3 regions of the Thioalkalivibrio sp. ALE20 genome follow, and region 3 is predicted to be linked to each of the others. Evidence: riboswitches for the same ligand, from Rfam matches in the RefSeq annotation. Region 3 holds a riboswitch; each other region holds the start of a gene.

Region 1 (5,337 bases), on a different contig from region 3:
CACGGGCGAGCTGCGCGGTCGCGGTGCGGACGGTGAACGGGACAGACGGGAATTTCGAGGAGTTTTGATGACGGTTCATTTTGTCGGAGCGGGGCCGGGTGCGGACGATCTGCTGACCCTGCGCGGGCGCGATCGCATCGCGGCCTGCCCGGTGTGCCTGTACGCGGGTTCGCTGGTGCCGGAGGCGGTGCTGGAACATGCCCCGGAGGGGGCGCGCGTGGTCAACACCGCGCCACTGACGCTGGACGCGATCATGGGGGAGATCGAACGCGCCCACGCGGCGGGCCAGGACGTGGCGCGCCTGCACTCCGGCGACCTGTCGGTCTACAGCGCGCTGGGCGAGCAGATCCGTCGGCTGGAGGCGGCCGGGATCGAGTACAGCATCACGCCCGGCGTGCCGGCATTCTCCGCCGCCGCCGCGACCCTGGGGCGGGAACTGACGGTGCCGGAGGTGGCGCAGTCGGTGGTGCTGACGCGCACGCCGGGACGGGCGTCCTCCATGCCGGAGCGCGAACGGCTGGCGAGCTTTGCCGCCACCGGGGCGACGCTCGCGGTCCACCTGTCGCTGCACAATATCGAGACCGTGGTCGAGGACCTGCGGCCGCACTATGGCTGCGACTGCCCGGTGGCGATCGTCTTCCGCGCCAGCTGGCCGGACGAGACCGTGGTGCGCGGTTCGCTGGGGAATATCGCGGAACGGGCGCAGGCCCTGACCACACGGCGCTCGGCGCTGATCCTGGTGGGCCCGGCGCTGGACCCGGGGGATTTCCGCGACAGTGCGCTGTACGACCCGGCGCATGTGCGCCGTTACCGCGGCATGGACGGGGACTAAGCGGCGGTGCCCCCGATCTTCCGCAGGCAGGGATCACGCCGGTGAGTGTCGTGGGACACGGGGCTTTTCGCCTGCAAGCAGGCTACTGCAAGTTGGCGACGATGTAGGAGCCTGCTTGCAGGCGAAGGTGGAGCGCTCCTGGTCAGGATGAAGGAAAGGGACCGCCGGGCGGCGGCCCCGGTTTCCGCGTTTTCCCGCGTGGTTCAGCGGCGGCGGAAGTTGTCGTGGCAGGCGAGGCACTGGTGGCGCACGCCGTTCAGGGCCTCGGTGGCGCGTAGCTGAAAGCCCTCGTCCTCGAGGTCGTCGGCCGCCTCCACCTTGCGTTGCAGCTCGGCCGTGGCCTCGCGGTATGCCGCCTTGTACTCGGCGAACGCCGGGTCCTCCCAGGCCGCGGGCAGGGCCCCGGGTTCGCCGTCGGGCGCCGGTGTCTCGCGGGCGAACCAGGTGTCGATGTCGTCGGCCCCGCGCGCGAGTTCGTCGGCCAGCTCGGGCAGACGTTCGGCGAACGGTGCGTCGTAGCGCAGGATCTGCTCGATGCTGCGGTAGGTGGCCGAGGTCCCCTGCATGCTCTGCTGCCGAAAGCGCTGGAAGGCCTCGGTGGCGTCGACTCGGGCCGGGTCGTCCAGGGTCTCCGCGTAGTCTTCGCCCCAGGGGCCCGGCATCGGCACGCTGATCTCGTCTTCCGCGCCGGCGGTACCGGTCGCTGCGAGCAGCAGGACCAGCGACAGGCCGGCCGTCAGCGGCCGGCGCATGGATGGCATCCGTTTCATGGCGATTCTCTCTGTTTGTTCAGAAGCGGAACTGGTGCTGCAGGTGCAGCTGCCAGTTCGAGGTGTCGGTGTCGCGGTCCAGCCACATGAGCTGGGTTTTCTGTCGCTGCCCCCGGTGGTACCAGTTAAGGCCGGCGCCCCATTCGCGCTGCCAGCGCTCGTCGCCGTCCAGGTCGTCGCCGGCGTCGTGGCGCAGTACCGCGTGGCGAGCGGCGAGCTCGAGGTCCTCCAGCGGCAGCGACTGCGCCAGTTCCAGCTCGGCCCCCAGGTCGTGGTAGCTCGCGGTGCGGTCGGGGGAGACATTGCGGCGGTAGGCCGCCAGCGACAGCGAGGTATGGTCGAACTTGACCACCGCATCGGCGGTGGCGGTGACCCAGTCGGCGCGCTGCCGGTCGACCGTGTCTTCCTGCCCGCGGCTCCAGTCACGCAGGTGGTTGCGGCTGGCGGCCTGCAGGCCGGCGCCCAGGGCAACGGTGCGCTCCACGGCCCGGCCCACCGTGGTGTTGTCGCGCGGGACCGACCCCACCGGGGCCCAGGCGCCACGGGCGCTGAACAGGTGCCCGGAGGTGGAGGGCCGGTCGTCGCGCTGATCCAGGCGCCCGCGGCCATCGAATATCCCGACCGCCCAGGCGCGGTCGTCGCCCGCGCCACCCAGCAGGGCGAGCCCGGTATCGCGTCCGGCCGGGATCTCGAACTGGTTGCCGGCGATGCTCAGTTCGGTGAACAGGCGGTTGGGGCCGCCGATGTCCCGCGCCAGACCGAAGGGGACGGTGAACTGGCCCGCCCGCAGGCCCAGGTGTTCGCCCGGGCCGTACTGCAGCCAGATGTCGCGCATGGACAGCTCGCCGCTGCTGAAATCCGGCTGCAGGCGAAAGCTCAGTTCGGGGTGGAACAGGGTGCCCGAGGTGTCCAGCCAGGCGCGCCGGAAATCGAATTCGCTGCTGGAGCCGTCCGGGTCATGCTCGTAGCTGTAACGGCCCTGGATCAGCGGATCCAGAGTGACCTGCAGGCCGTCCTCCGCGTCGCCGAATTCAAAACCGGCCTGCGCCGGTGCGATGCCCGCGGCCGCCATCAGGCACAGAGAGGCCAGGGCCGGCACGGCAGGCCGCCCCGGCTGAGGTTGGGTGCTTTTCATTGTTGTGTTGCTCCCCTGGACGTGCGACCCCGCACGCCGTGGATGAAACGACGCCGGCAGTCGGGCAAGGGAGCAGGGGGGAAGGGGGCGGACACACCGGCCCCGTCCCGCTCGGCCGCCCGCCGCGGCGTCGGGTTTCCTCCAGGCCGGTCTCCGGACTCGCGAAGGGGATGCAGGACATCCCGGGCGGATCGCCTTCCCGCGGGCATCCCGTGGATGCGCCGCAGTGGCACTGGATCCGCCTGTCTTCGCCTACCGTTGCGGGGGCAGTGCCGGCATTGCGAACGTCGATTCACGCACCGGCTTCCCGATTATCCCCGGCGTCGTGGGCCGGGGCACCTGAAGGCGGGCGGACTGTAACCGCGTCCCGTCACGCGGGCAAGGGCGGAGCCGGGTTGATCTGTATCAAGGTTACGCAGGATTGCACCACCCGGCCGGCCCGTGATGGGGGTATTTCTTTTAGACTGAGTCCATGTGGTGACGGTTTGTAGCCGGGCCGCATCCAGACCAATAAAAAGGAGCGAACCATGCAGAAGAAGCGCATTTTCCGGGGGCTGCTCGTCTCGGCCTGTACGGCCGTGGCCCTGGGCCTCTCCGCCCCGACGTTCGCCGGCGATTACGACCAGTACCGCGACATGTTCGAGCCGCTGCCGGCCCTGCCGCCGATCCCGGCCGACAATTCCCTGACCGACGAGAAGGTGGAGCTGGGCAAGTTCCTGTTCTTCGAGCCGCGCATCTCCAGCTCGGGCGTCATTTCCTGCGCCACCTGCCACAACCCCGCGCTGGGCTGGGCCGACCGCATCCCGCGTGCCGTTGGGCATGCCGGCCAGGTGGGCGAGCGCAACAGCCCGACGGTGCTGAACTCCGGGTTCTTCGAGGCCCAGTTCTGGGATGGCCGCGAGGATGACCTGGAAGGCCAGGCCCTGGGTCCGATCCAGGATGCGGTGGAGATGGCCATGCCGCTGGAAGAGGCGATCGCGCGCCTGGAGGACTTCCCCGAGTACATCGAGATGTTCGATGCGGCGTACCCGGATTATGACGGCGACAACGTCGTGAACACCGATCACGTGGCCAAGGCCCTGGCCTCGTTCCAGCGTACCCTGAACACGCCGAACTCCGATCTGGACCGCTGGCTGGTGGGTGACGACGACGCGATGACCGAGCAGCAGAAGCGCGGCATGGCCCTGTTCGCGGACAACGGCTGCGTGGCCTGCCACCGTGGCCCGGCGTTGACCGACTCGAATTTCCACCAGATCCAGGTGCCCGGTTCCGAGGACAAGGGGCGCTATCTGGTGACCGGGGAGGAACGCGACAAGTACGCCTTCAAGACCCCGACGCTGCGCAACGTGGCCCTGACCTACCCCTACATGAACAATGGCGAGACCGAGACCCTGAAGGAAGCCATTGAAATCATGGGTCAGGAGATGCTGGACACCGACTTCACGGAAGACGAGCTGGAAGACATCGAGGCGTTCATGCACGCCCTGACCGGCGAGATGCCGGACATCACCATCCCGGCCCTGCCGTGATCCATCGGGGGCTCAGCGGCTGAACCCTGATGCCCCCTTCGTCGAGGCTTTCGAGGCCCCCTCCATGTCCTGGAGGGGGCCTTTTTGATGGGTGCCGCTATTCCACCGTGATGGTGATTTTTTCGGAAACCACCGGCGGGTCGAAGCTGATGTGGCGATAGTCCATGAAAAGCAGCTGCAGGGTATGGGTGCCGGGCTCCAGTTCTACCTCACCTTCGGTCTGACCACCTCCGAAGTGGTGTTTGTGGTCCGTGAAGGGCAGGGAGGCATCCAGGTCCACTTCGTCCAGAGGCTTGTTTACGAGCAGGTGGTGGTGCCCGGTGTTGTCGGCGTCGACGCCGGCCGGGGCTACCCCCATGCCGCGCAGTCCCATGCGTACATGTACCGGGCCCTCGACGGTGTCACCATCCTGCGGGCTGATGAAGTAGACCTCGGTCCCCTCGGCGGGTGCCGGGCGATCGGCGAGCGCCGATACGGGCAGGACAAGCGCGGCGGCAAGGGCCACGGACGAGGCCATGAAGATCCGGTTTCTGATCATCGGAGAATCTCCTTTTCCGGGTGAAGGGCGCAGGGACCGGGTCTCGGGGTCCCTGAAGGAAGTGTAGACGGTCCGGGGCGGGGTCAAGGACGCGGTCGTCTGCTACCCTGTGTGGCCCTGTTGACTACCGGAAGCGAGTGTTCGCGCATGGCCTTTCGTACCCGTTTTGCCCCCAGTCCGACCGGCTATCTGCACATAGGCGGTGCCCGCACCGCGCTGTTCTCCTGGCTTTACGCCCGCCACCATGGTGGCGAGTTCGTACTGCGTATCGAGGACACCGATCTCGAACGCAGTACCGCCGAGTCGGTGAATGCGATCCTCGAGGGCATGAACTGGCTGGGCCTGACCTATGACCAGGGGCCGTTCTATCAGACCGAGCGTTTCGACCGGTACCGCGAGGTGATCGACCAGTTGCTGGCCTCCGGGCATGCCTATCGCTGCTACTGCACCAAGGAAGAGCTGGATGCGATGCGCGAGGAGCAGAAGGCGCGCAAGGAAAAACCGCGTTACGACGGCCGCTGTCGCGCCCGAAC
Region 2 (5,337 bases), on a different contig from region 3:
TACACCACCGACATTGAATTCTGGCGGCTGCACTATGCCGAAACCCTGGCCGAATGGTACCGGCGCTTTCAGGCAGTCCGTGAAGAGGCGGCGGCCAGTTTCGACGAGCGCTTCTGCCGCATGTGGGAGTTCTATCTGGCCAGCTGCGAGGGCACTTTCCGCTGGTGGAAGCAGGTGGTGTTCCATATCCAGATGGCGCGTCGGCAGGATGCCGTTCCGCTCACCCGTGACTATCTCTGCGGGCGCGAAGACCCCGGGGTGCGTTCGGTGCCGCCGGCGAACGAGCTGATTTCTTCCGCGCGGTGAACCCCGGGCTCCGGTACGGGTCCAGTGTGGATCCCCGCCGTTCGTGACGGCGACGTGCGGGGCGTTCGAGCTTTACACTGACCGGGGATTCCGGTGTTCGGGGAGTAGGGGTGTTCCGCCTTTTTCGTCAACGCAAGTCCGAGGCATCGGGGGCCCCCGAAACGCAGGAGTCGAATCAGGACCAGGTCCTGATCGAGGCTGCGGGACGCAGCCGCATCACCGAGGTGGCGACCAGTGCCCGCAAAGTCCCGTGGTCGCTGAACCTGCTGCAGCTTCTGTGGGCGGCCGGCCCCGTGACCTTCCTCGCGATGCAGGGCGGGTATTTCCTCGGGTTCGGCCATGCGGCTCCCACCCAGAACTTCGTCTTCTTCGCGGTCTATACCCTGCTGTTCGGGGTGATCGGCCTGGTTGCGCGATTTGTCGCCGATGCGACCCGCGGGCGGCGTCAGGAGCGCTCGCAGGTCCAGCTGCGCAATACCATCGATCTGCTGCCGGATCTGCTGTTCGCGACCCGTGACCTGGCCATGGGCGAGATGACGCCGGACATGCGGCGGCGCCAGTCGGCGGCGGTGCTGCTGCACGAGGTGGAGGTCTCCCCGGAGGCGGTGGCGGTCGCGGTGCGCGAAATGACCGGCGACCCGACGCTGGCCTCCACCGCCGAGCAGATCGAGATCTATCGGCGTCTGGGGCTGCATGCGCGGGTCGCGGACCTGGTGGAGGCCACCGCCGACGCGCGCATGGCCGCGCTCGAGCGGCTGCATGCCGAGGATTCGGAGCTGGCGGAATTGCTGCGCGACCGGCTGCAGGGGGTTGCGCCGACGCGCGAGGATGGCGTGCGCCGCATCGACCAGTTTCTCGAACGCCTGTTCTCCGCAGCGGATGCGGATGACCTTACGCGCTGCACCCTGGATGATGTCCAGGCGATTGTCGTGCTCGCCTTCGAGCTGGTCAACGGCCGCCAGATCAAGCGCCTGAGTTTCGAATGGTCGGGGCCCTGGCAGCTGGGCCGGGCGCTGGACCGGCTGGAATACCAGAGCAATCGCTTCCGCGTGGCCCAGGCCGGGGTGATCAGCCGTCTCCGCTCGCTGGGGATGCTGCTGGCGCAAAGCGAGACCAGTGGCATCACCCAGCAGCATCTGCGCGAACCCCTGCCGGTCATGGGACAGCAGGTGCTGGCCGGCCTGCGGACCATGCTGGAGGCGGAGCCGGACGTGAAGAGCCCCGACGGCCGTATCCTGGGTGCCGCGATGTCGCAGGTGGAAGAACTGCGTGAAGCTCGGGACCGCCTGATGCAGGCGCAGAGCCGTTACGCCAATGCGGTGGAACGCTGGGAAAACCTGCGCCGGCGCGAACGGGACCGCAAGGGTGCTCAGCGCTGGCAGAAGCGTTCGGCCCGGCGGATCCGGGTGTCGGAGGAGCTGATCGAACTGGACGATGATCAGAAGATCCGGCTGGCCGACGGTCTGTGCGAATATCTCGAGGAGCTGCAGATCCGGCGCGAGGGCGATTTCATCTTCTTCGGCAAGAAGCCGCTGGACGGCGATACCGCCAAGCGCATCGGCATCCAGCTGGCGCTGCTGCTCGACCCGCTGGTGGAGCTGAGCAACCCCGGTATCCAGCGGGCGATCTATGCGAGTCCCGCAGCCTATCTCGGCGGGCTGTACGTGGGCATGAGCGCCGACGCCAAGGCCGGGCTGGGCTCCGCCATGGTGCGCATGGTCCGTCAGGACCTCGGGCGCGCGGCGGAGCGGCTCGCGCTGCGCCTGACCCGGGTCTACCACCTGCCGCTGACCGACGGCATGCGCGGCTTTCTCGAGACCCATTACCGGGCCAACCCCGAGCGCCTGGCGATGCTGGCGCAGAACACCGGGGACGAGTCCCACCCGGTGGCCCTGCGTGCCGAGCGCTCGCCGGAATTCGACGCGATGGTCCAGGACAAGGAATGGGGCCGCCTGCTGCGTCGTGGCGCCCGCTATCGCCAGGCCGAGGAGGTGCGGCAGACCTGAACGCCGTGCGGTCGGCCGGAGAACGCGGGTGGAAAATCAGGGGGCCCTCATGTACCCTGCGCCCCGTTCCTCGGTGCCCTGGCGGTTTCGCCGCCGGGTTAAACGGGAAGTCCGGTGAGCGCTCACGCGCGAGTCCGGCGCTGCCCCCGCAACGGTGATCGAGCGCGGATCCATTCCGGAGTCCTTCGGCAGTGGATCCTCGAGGCTGGCGGCCGAATGCCACTGTGTCATGGACACGGGAAGGCGCCGCCCGCCGGGAATCTCCCGCTCGTCAGCCCGGAGACCGGCCGGGGAATGGTCGTGCGGCACGCGGAGGGCGTGCGAGACGGATGACCGTTCCCGCCACGGGTCCCCGTACCCGTTTCCCGCCGGGAATGCGTTCCTCGTCTTCATCCCTCGCGCCGGCGCGATCCCCGTGAACCAGCGGCGTGCGGGCGGCTCGCCGGGAGATCCGAAGACATGAAACGCAGTATCCTTTCCGCAGCCATCGTTGCAGCCGTGTCCCCGGCCGTGGCCGACGAAGCGCCGGGTACCGGCCCCGATTCCGCGACCCTGGAACCCGTTCAGGTCACTGCGACCCGTCTCAGCCAGACCGTGGACGAGGCCCTGGCCTCGGTGACCGTTATCGACCGCGAAGAGATCGAACGCCTGCAACCGCGCCAGTTCACCGATCTGGTGGAGGGGCGCGCCGGGGTCTCCGTCTCCAGCGCCGGCCCGTTCGGCAAGCAGTCCAGCGTGCGCCTGCGTGGCACCGAATCCGATCACCACCTGATGCTGATCGACGGCGTGCGCATGGGCTCGGCCACCACCGGCGGTGCCAGCTGGCAGTTCCTGCCGCCCGAGGAGATCGACCGCGTGGAGATCGTGCGCGGGCCGCGCACCTCCATCTACGGCTCCGATGCCATCGGCGGGGTGACCCAGGTCTTCAGCCGCGCGGGCCGCGAAGGTCCGCCGCGGGTCAATGCCTTCCTCGGCGCCGGCAGCTTCAGCACCTGGGAGGCCGGGCTCGGCGTGGCCGGCGGCACCGGGCGCACCGATTACAGCCTGTCCGTGAGCATGTATGACACCGAAGGCATCAATGTCCAGGATGACATGGGTGATGACGATCCCGACGGCTATGACAACACCTCGCTGGCCGGCAAGGTTGCTCACCGCCTCGACAACGGGATCGAACTCTTCGGCAATCTCCTCTATTCCGAAGGTAACACTGAAGTCGACGCTTTCAGTACGGATGAGACGGATTTTGTTCACGGGGCAGTGCAGGCCGGAGTCCGTTTCCCGGTCCTGGAGCAATGGGATACGGAGCTTGCCTATGCTCAAAGCCGTGACGAAAACGAAAATTTCGAAAACGGGGTTGCCGACTCCCGTTTCGACACCCGGCGGGATCAGCTGACCTGGCGTAACGATGTCCGCCTGGGTGAACGCACCGACCTGATCGCCGGGGTGGATGCCTACGAAGATCGGGTCGACAGTAACGAAGATTTTGATGAGGATTCGCGCTACAACGTAGGCGTCTATTCAGTCGTGCGCACCGAGCTCGGCAACCATGATCTGGAAGGCTCGCTGCGCTACGACGACAACGAGCAGTTCGGTGACAAGACCACCGGTCAGGTCGCCTGGGGCATGCAGGCTACCGACGCTCTGCGGCTGCGCGCCAGCTATGGCACCGCCTTCAAGGCGCCGACCTTCAATGACCTTTACTGGCCCGATGAGGGGTGGTTCCGAGGTAATCCGGACCTTGCCCCGGAAGAATCGGGAACATTTGAACTGGGCGGGAGGTATTCAGCCAGTCTTGCCTATGTGGATGTGGCGGTGTTCGAAACCAGGGTCGATGACCTTATTGTGAACCGCTGCGTGGCGAATTGTGATGATGGCAATCCGTTTAGTGATGTCTATGAGCCAGGCAATGTCGAAAACGCGCGGATTCAAGGAATGGAAATCGAAGGTGGGCATGACCTTGGCCCGTGGAATTCGCGGGTCTCGCTGACCCTGCTGGACGCCGAGGACCGGGACACGGGGAATGAGCTGGCGCGCCGGGCGCCGGTCTCGGCCCGCTTCGATCTGGATCGTCAAATTGGCGATTTCTCCGTGGGCGGTACGATCCTCGCCCGTAGCCGGACTTACGACGATGCCAGCAACGAAGAACGGCTTTCGGGCTACGGCACCATGAACCTGCGTGCGGCGTATGCCCTCGACCCCGAATGGACGGTCGAAGGCTCCCTGACCAACGTCTTCGACCGGGATTACGAGACCCAGGGTGGTTTCAATACCCCGGGCCGCGCCGCGTTCGTGAAACTGCGTTATCAGCAGCAGAGGTAAGGTCATGGGCAATCGACTGTCGAAGATCGCGACCCGCACGGGTGACGAGGGGCGTACCGGCCTGGGTGACGGTTCGCGCGTGGACAAGGACTCGCATCGCGTCGAAGCCTTTGGTGACGTGGACGAGCTGAACAGCGTCATCGGGCGGGTGCTGGTGCACGAGCTGCCCGAGGACGTACGGCGTTCGCTGTCGCTGATCCAGCATGAGCTGTTCGACCTGGGCGCGGAGCTGGCGGTGCCGGGGCATCAGGCGCTGCCGGAGGCGTCGGTGGAGCGCCTCGATGTCGAGCTCGACGGCTTCAATGACGAGCTGCCGCCGCTGGAGGAGTTCATCCTCCCGGGCGGTGGCCCGGCCACCGCGGATTGCCATATTGCCCGCACCGTCTGCCGCCGCGCCGAGCGGCGGCTGGTCGCGGTCAATCACCACGAGGCCCTGCGGCCCAGCTCGCTGGCTTACCTCAACCGCCTGTCGGATCTGCTGTTCGTGCTGTGCCGGGTGCTGGCGCGCCACGAGAACGGTTCCGAGGTCCTGTGGCAGCCCGCCGCTCGGCGCGAGGCCTCCGGCGGCTGATTCTGCCCGCGGCGTCGTGATGACGGATCCGCGACGGCCCCGATCGACAGTAATGCCGCGACGCTGACGCGACCCGCGGCCGCTCCCCTTTTATCCACGCTCCGTCGGGACGCCTCGAGTGTCCCGGCGGCAGTG
Region 3 (5,337 bases):
CAGCAGCGAGGCGGCTCCGCCGATGATGAATACGTGCGCGGGACTGACCCCGGCCGGGCCGGTGAGCCCCCAGAACAGCACCGGTGCCAGCAGCATCGCCCCGAACGACAGGAAGTTGCTCGCGGCGATGAAACGCCCGCGCCGTTCCTCCGGGCTGTGGCCCTGCAGGTAGGCGGTGATCGGCACGATGAAGAACCCGGAGGCAACGCCGAGCAGGGCCATCAGCACCAGGGTGGCCGGGTAGCTGTCGACGGTGAAATACAGCAACGCGCTGATCAGGGCGGCCGCGATCATGCCGGCCGGGGCATGGTGCATGGCGATGCCGCCGCGCGACAGATAGCCGGCGAGGATGCTGCCGGTGCCAATGCCCAGGGCCAGGGTCGTCAGGATGATGCCGGTGGCCAGCTCGCCCAGGCCCAGGTGCAGCTCGGCGAACAGCGGGACGTTGAGCTGGTACAACGTGCCCAGGGCCCAGAACCACGCGATGCCGAGGACCACCAGGAACAGCACCCGCTGCGGCCGGATCTCGGCGATCGACTGCACGACGGTGGCGAACGGGTTCAGCCGGAACGGCGCCGGGTTGTTGATCGCACGGGTGGGGGTGACGAAGAAGCTGGTGACCAGGCCGGTGAGCGACAGCGCCACGATCACCGCCGCCGGGATCCACAGCGCCTCGCCGGCGAACTCCATCACGAAGCCGGCCAGCGCGGTGCCGAGGATGATCGCCAGGAAGGTCCACAGCTGGATATGCCCGTTCGCGCGCGACAGCTGCGCGTAGCGCACGATCTCCGGCAGGATGCCGAACTTCACCGGGCTGAAGAACGTGCTCTGCAGACCCATCAGGAACACCGTCACCAGCAGACCGGGGAAGTAATCGATGATCAGCATGGCCGCGGCGGTCAGCAGCACCACGACCTCGGCCGCGCGGGTGGCGACGATCACCGCCTTCTTGCTGTAGCGGTCGGCGATGTAGCCGGCCCACGGCGAGAACAGCACGAACGGCAGCAGGAACACGAACCCGACCAGGCTGTAATAGAACGTGCCTTCGCCCTCGGCAACGAACTCGCGCAGGGCGATGAAGATGACGACCAGGCGGAAGAAGTTGTCGTTGAGGGCGTTGATGAAGACCGTCGCCATGTGGGCGACGAAGCCCGGCCGGCGGACGTCGGAAGTGTCGGTCATGTTGGCACCACCGGAGGTATCGCGCACGAGTACCGCTCAGGTTGCGGTCTCCGGCGGCCTGCCGGCAAGCTCGAATTACCTCTCCACCATACCCGAGGAATCGTCATGAGCCGTTTCGAAGAACGCATCACCCGTCTGGAACAGACCCTGCCGCACGTGGAGCCGGCGGAGCTGGCGCGCTGGCGGGAGTCCGGTGAACCGCTGCTGCTGGTGGACGTGCGCCAGCCGGAGGAGGTGGAGGCCGGGTCCATCGAGGGGGCCGTGAACATCCCCCGGCCCAGGCTGGAGGCCAGCATCGAGTCCCATCTGGAGGATCCGGCGCAGCCCGTGGTGGTGTTCTGTGGCGGGCGCGGGCGCTCCCATCTGGTGGCCGAGAGCCTGCGCGCGATGGACATCGACGCCCGCGTGCTGCGCGGCGGATCGGCAGCCTGGCAGGAATACTGCGCGGAGTCCGGTTCCAGTCCGCACCCGGGGTAGTCCTCCGTATGAGCAATGTGGTGACAGAAACGACATGAAAACCGGGGGAAGAACTGCCCATCAAGGCAGCCCTCCCGGTCCCCGGACCAGATGTTCTAGAAGTCGTACCGGACCCCGGCGTGGAGGAAGCGGCCGGGATCCGCTGCCAGCGAACTTTCATTGTCGGCATCGAACAGGTTGTCGATCCCGCCGCGCAGGGTGACGTCCTCCCAGGCCGCCGGCGCGTACTCCACGTTCAGACTGGTCAGGGTGAACGAGCGATCCCATTCGTCCCCGGCCACGCGTACCTCATCCACGTAGCGGCTGCGCAGCTGCAGGCGCAATTCTTCCGTGGGCGTCCACAGCGCGCTCGCCACCATGGTGAGTTCCGGCGTGTCGGTCAGGGTCTCGCCGCTGTCCCGATCGATCGCATCCATCCAGGTGCCCCCCAGGCGCAGCTCCACCTGCGAGTTGAAGTCCGCGCCCAGGCGGGTCTCCACGCCGCGGGCGCGGGCGTTGCTCACGTTGCGGAACGTGCGGTAGTCGCCATCGCCCTGAGTCTGCGCGATCCGGTCATCGAACTCGGTATAGAACAGGCCCACGTCGTAATGCCCCGTGGTGGTGTCGCTCAGGCGCAGGTCGCCGGCGATGCCGAGCTCGGCATTGCGGCTGGTCTCGGGGTCGAGTTCATGGCGCGTCTTGCCGACAGCCGGATCGACGACATGGGCGCCCAGCACCCGCTGTCCGCGCGGGTTCAGGGTGTCCACGTGGAACGAACGCAGTTCTGGCAGCTTGAAGCCCTCGGCATACTGCACGCGCAGCCGGGCCTCGGGGGCCAGGCGATAGACCGCGCCGGCCTGCAGCGAGGTGTTGTCGACCTCGGTGGAGGTCTCGTCGTGGCGGGCGCCGTAGACCAGATCCAGGCGCTCGCTGATCGCCCATTCGTGCTGCAGGAACACCCCGCCGACCCACTGGTCGTCTTCCGGCTCGTGCGCCGGTTCGCGGTCGCGGTAGGTCTGATGCTTGTGTTCGAAGCCGGTCAGTACCGTGTGGCGGGCGTCGGGCCGCCAGGTGGCGGCGAAGTCGTGGACGCGGTCGGTGAAGGTGACCTCGCGCGGGCCGAATTCGCTGTCCCCGGTGGCATCGAAGCCGAAGTCCGCGGCCTCGAGGAAGGTGTTGGAGCGGTCCATCTCGAACTTGCTTTCGTAGGCCTGGTAATTCAGCTCCAGGGTGTCGGTCACGAACCATTCGGCGGCCACGGCCAGATCGCGCCGCTCGCTGTCCTCGCTGCGCTGTGCCGGGAACTGCAGGGCGCGCACCGGATCGCCATTGTTGTTCGTGTAGCCGGTGGCCACCGGCGGACGCTCGTGCAGGAAGCGCCGCTCGCGCTCTTCGCGCAGCAGGCCGGCCTCCAGCTCCACGTTGAAGTCGTCGGTGAACCAGTGGCTGACGCCGGCGCGCAGGTTGTAGACCCGCGCGCTCTCGCGGCGGTCCTCGTCGAAGGCGTAGCGGTCCTGGATCGCGTGGTCATCATCCAGCGCGCCGGACTCCGACGGCCGGACCTGCTCGCTCTGCTCGGCGATGCGCACGTCGGCAATGGCGCCTTCGGAATACGCTTCGCGGTCCAGCACATCCGCCAGCAGCCGGAACCGGGTGTCGCGGGTGCCGCCGCCCAGAAACAGTGAACCGTTGATGCGCTCCCCGCCATCGGCGCTGGCGGGCATGCCGCCCTGCAGCTCCACGCTGCCTTCGAAACCCGCATCCGGCCGGCGGGTGATCACGTTGATCACGCCGGCCACCGCATCCGAGCCGTACACCACGCTCCCGGGGCCCTTCACGATCTCGATGCGCTCCACGTGGCTGACCGGGATGCGGTTGAGCTCGAAGCCGCGGCCGGACGTGCCGCTGACCCGACGGCCATCCAGCATGTAGATGATGTCCGCGCGGCCGCCGCCGCGGATCGAGAACCGGTTGCCGTCGGCACCGGTAAAGAGGCTGGACTCGGCCTGCAGGGCCTCGTCCAGCATGGTCGCCCCGCTGCGACGGATGTTCTTGCCGGTGATCACTTCGGTGGAGGCGGGCGTGTTCTCCACCAGGCGCTCGGTGCGGGTCGCCGCCGTTACGCTGATCTCGGGCAGCACCTGTGCGGAATCGTCGGGGTCTTCTTCGCCGGTGGCCGGCGGTGCCGCCAGCAACAAGGGCACGGCCGCGGCACCGCCTAGCAGGGCCGCGGGAAACATCTTCTTCGGGAACATTGCGAACTCTCTTTGCGCACCGCCCGTGCGCCGTGGTCGTGGGTGTCGACCGCGGGGGTGCGGGCGTGCGCCATCGTCGGCGCGTCGTGAACCGATGCGCAGCGATGCCGATTCGCCCGGTGATACCGCTCCCCGCGGTTCTCCGTTGTCCTCCGGGCCGGTCTCCGGGCTTGCGGGCTGGAGCCGTTGGCTCCGGGGCAGACCACCTTCCCGCGAAGTACGCCCTGAACGGACGCGTTCTTCGCAGTGGTTCGCGAGGGTCTGCCGTGACCCGCCTACCGTTGCGGGGGCAGCGCCGGACTTGTGCGCAGGTCGAGGCCGGGCACGCACCGGACTTCCCGTTTCACTCGTCGTCGGGATGGCGACGAAGCACCCGGGGGAGACGGAATATTAGTGATGGCTAATGTGTGGTGTCAAACCAACAGTGTCCGGGTGACCCACGGTCGTGGCCGCGGTCAGTGCCTGGCATGTGGTTTGCAAAGGGATCCATTCGGGTGGATTAAAAAAGGGCCGCCGGGTCGGTGCGGGGGGGCACCGAGAGCCGACGGCAAAATCCAGAAGAGATGGAGGAGAGAAGGGGCCAGGGGGCCCCTGCATGGCGAACCGACGCTGAGCTGCCGTCGACTCGACAATGGGAATTATACACGGCCGCAAATTGGAATCAATCCATATTCGAAAATTTTTTGGAGATAATTTTCCCCTTTTGACAGTGACTTGCGAGCGTTCGGGTGTCACAGGTGGCATTTTCATTTATTAGTGACTGCCAATATTCGCAGTTTGAGTGGTCAGCTGATCGGCGGTATCGGCATGTGGCCGCGTCATGGCGGGAAATACGAGTTGGCAGGGAGATTGCTTCTTCCGGGCAGGATCATCAGCAAGAGGCCGACAGACCATGACGATGCACCTGAGAATGATCGATTGCGGCGGTCACCTGGACGCCGAAGCCCGCAAGCAGCACGAGCGTGAGCAGGTGGTCTTTCAGCGCCTGCTGGAGTCCCACGACGCAATCCGGAGGGAGCTGGAGTTCATCGAGGGTGGTACCCGGACGGTGACGACGGCAACGGATCCGGAACTCGCCGCGCTGCTGCGGGTGCACGTGCCGGAACTGCATCGGCGGCTGCGCGAGAGCGCACACTTGCGTGACCGTGATCCGCTGTATCGCACCCTTTTCGAGCAGCGCGGGCGCATCGAAGTGCACGTGGAAGAGCGCCCGGACGGCGTGGTGGTGGACGAGGTCAGCGAGGACCCGGGTCTGGCGCACAAGCTGCGCGAGCACGCCACGCAGGTGAACACCTTCGTGCTGGCGGCGCGCGAGCTCGCTCGCCAGTACCCGCCGGTGATGGCCGATGATGCGGTGTCCGAGCGGGTCGGCCGGGTGGCCTGATGGCGGTCGGCCGCGCCGGTTGCGGAAACCGTTGAGCCGGACCGGAACGTGGCGGGCGTC

The links. Region 3 has a riboswitch for cobalamin ahead of F790_RS0112800 (TonB-dependent siderophore receptor). Riboswitches for the same ligand answer to the same signal wherever they lie in the genome.
Region 1: another riboswitch for cobalamin. It lies ahead of F790_RS0106705 (porin); the one in region 3 lies ahead of F790_RS0112800 (TonB-dependent siderophore receptor).
Region 2: another riboswitch for cobalamin. It lies ahead of F790_RS0106600 (TonB-dependent receptor domain-containing protein); the one in region 3 lies ahead of F790_RS0112800 (TonB-dependent siderophore receptor).

What each region holds. Positions count from the first base shown of each region.
Region 1 is NZ_KB906473.1:243,721-249,057, forward strand. It holds gene F790_RS0106690 (cobalamin biosynthesis protein) at 1-68, shown strand, start outside; gene cobM (precorrin-4 C(11)-methyltransferase) at 68-832, shown strand; gene F790_RS0106700 (cytochrome c) at 1,036-1,602, opposite strand; gene F790_RS0106705 (porin) at 1,622-2,737, opposite strand; cobalamin riboswitch at 2,864-3,095, opposite strand; gene F790_RS0106710 (cytochrome-c peroxidase) at 3,265-4,266, shown strand; gene F790_RS0106715 (DUF4399 domain-containing protein) at 4,364-4,783, opposite strand; gene gltX (glutamate--tRNA ligase) at 4,952-5,337, shown strand, end outside.
Region 2 is NZ_KB906473.1:220,530-225,866, forward strand. It holds gene F790_RS0106590 (class I SAM-dependent methyltransferase) at 1-306, shown strand, start outside; gene F790_RS0106595 (hypothetical protein) at 417-2,312, shown strand; cobalamin riboswitch at 2,367-2,619, shown strand; gene F790_RS0106600 (TonB-dependent receptor domain-containing protein) at 2,772-4,631, shown strand; gene F790_RS0106605 (cob(I)yrinic acid a,c-diamide adenosyltransferase) at 4,636-5,202, shown strand.
Region 3 is NZ_KB906483.1:27,965-33,301, forward strand. It holds gene F790_RS0112790 (MFS transporter) at 1-1,182, opposite strand, end outside; gene F790_RS0112795 (rhodanese-like domain-containing protein) at 1,288-1,659, shown strand; gene F790_RS0112800 (TonB-dependent siderophore receptor) at 1,755-3,893, opposite strand; cobalamin riboswitch at 4,031-4,285, opposite strand; gene F790_RS0112805 (hypothetical protein) at 4,786-5,277, shown strand.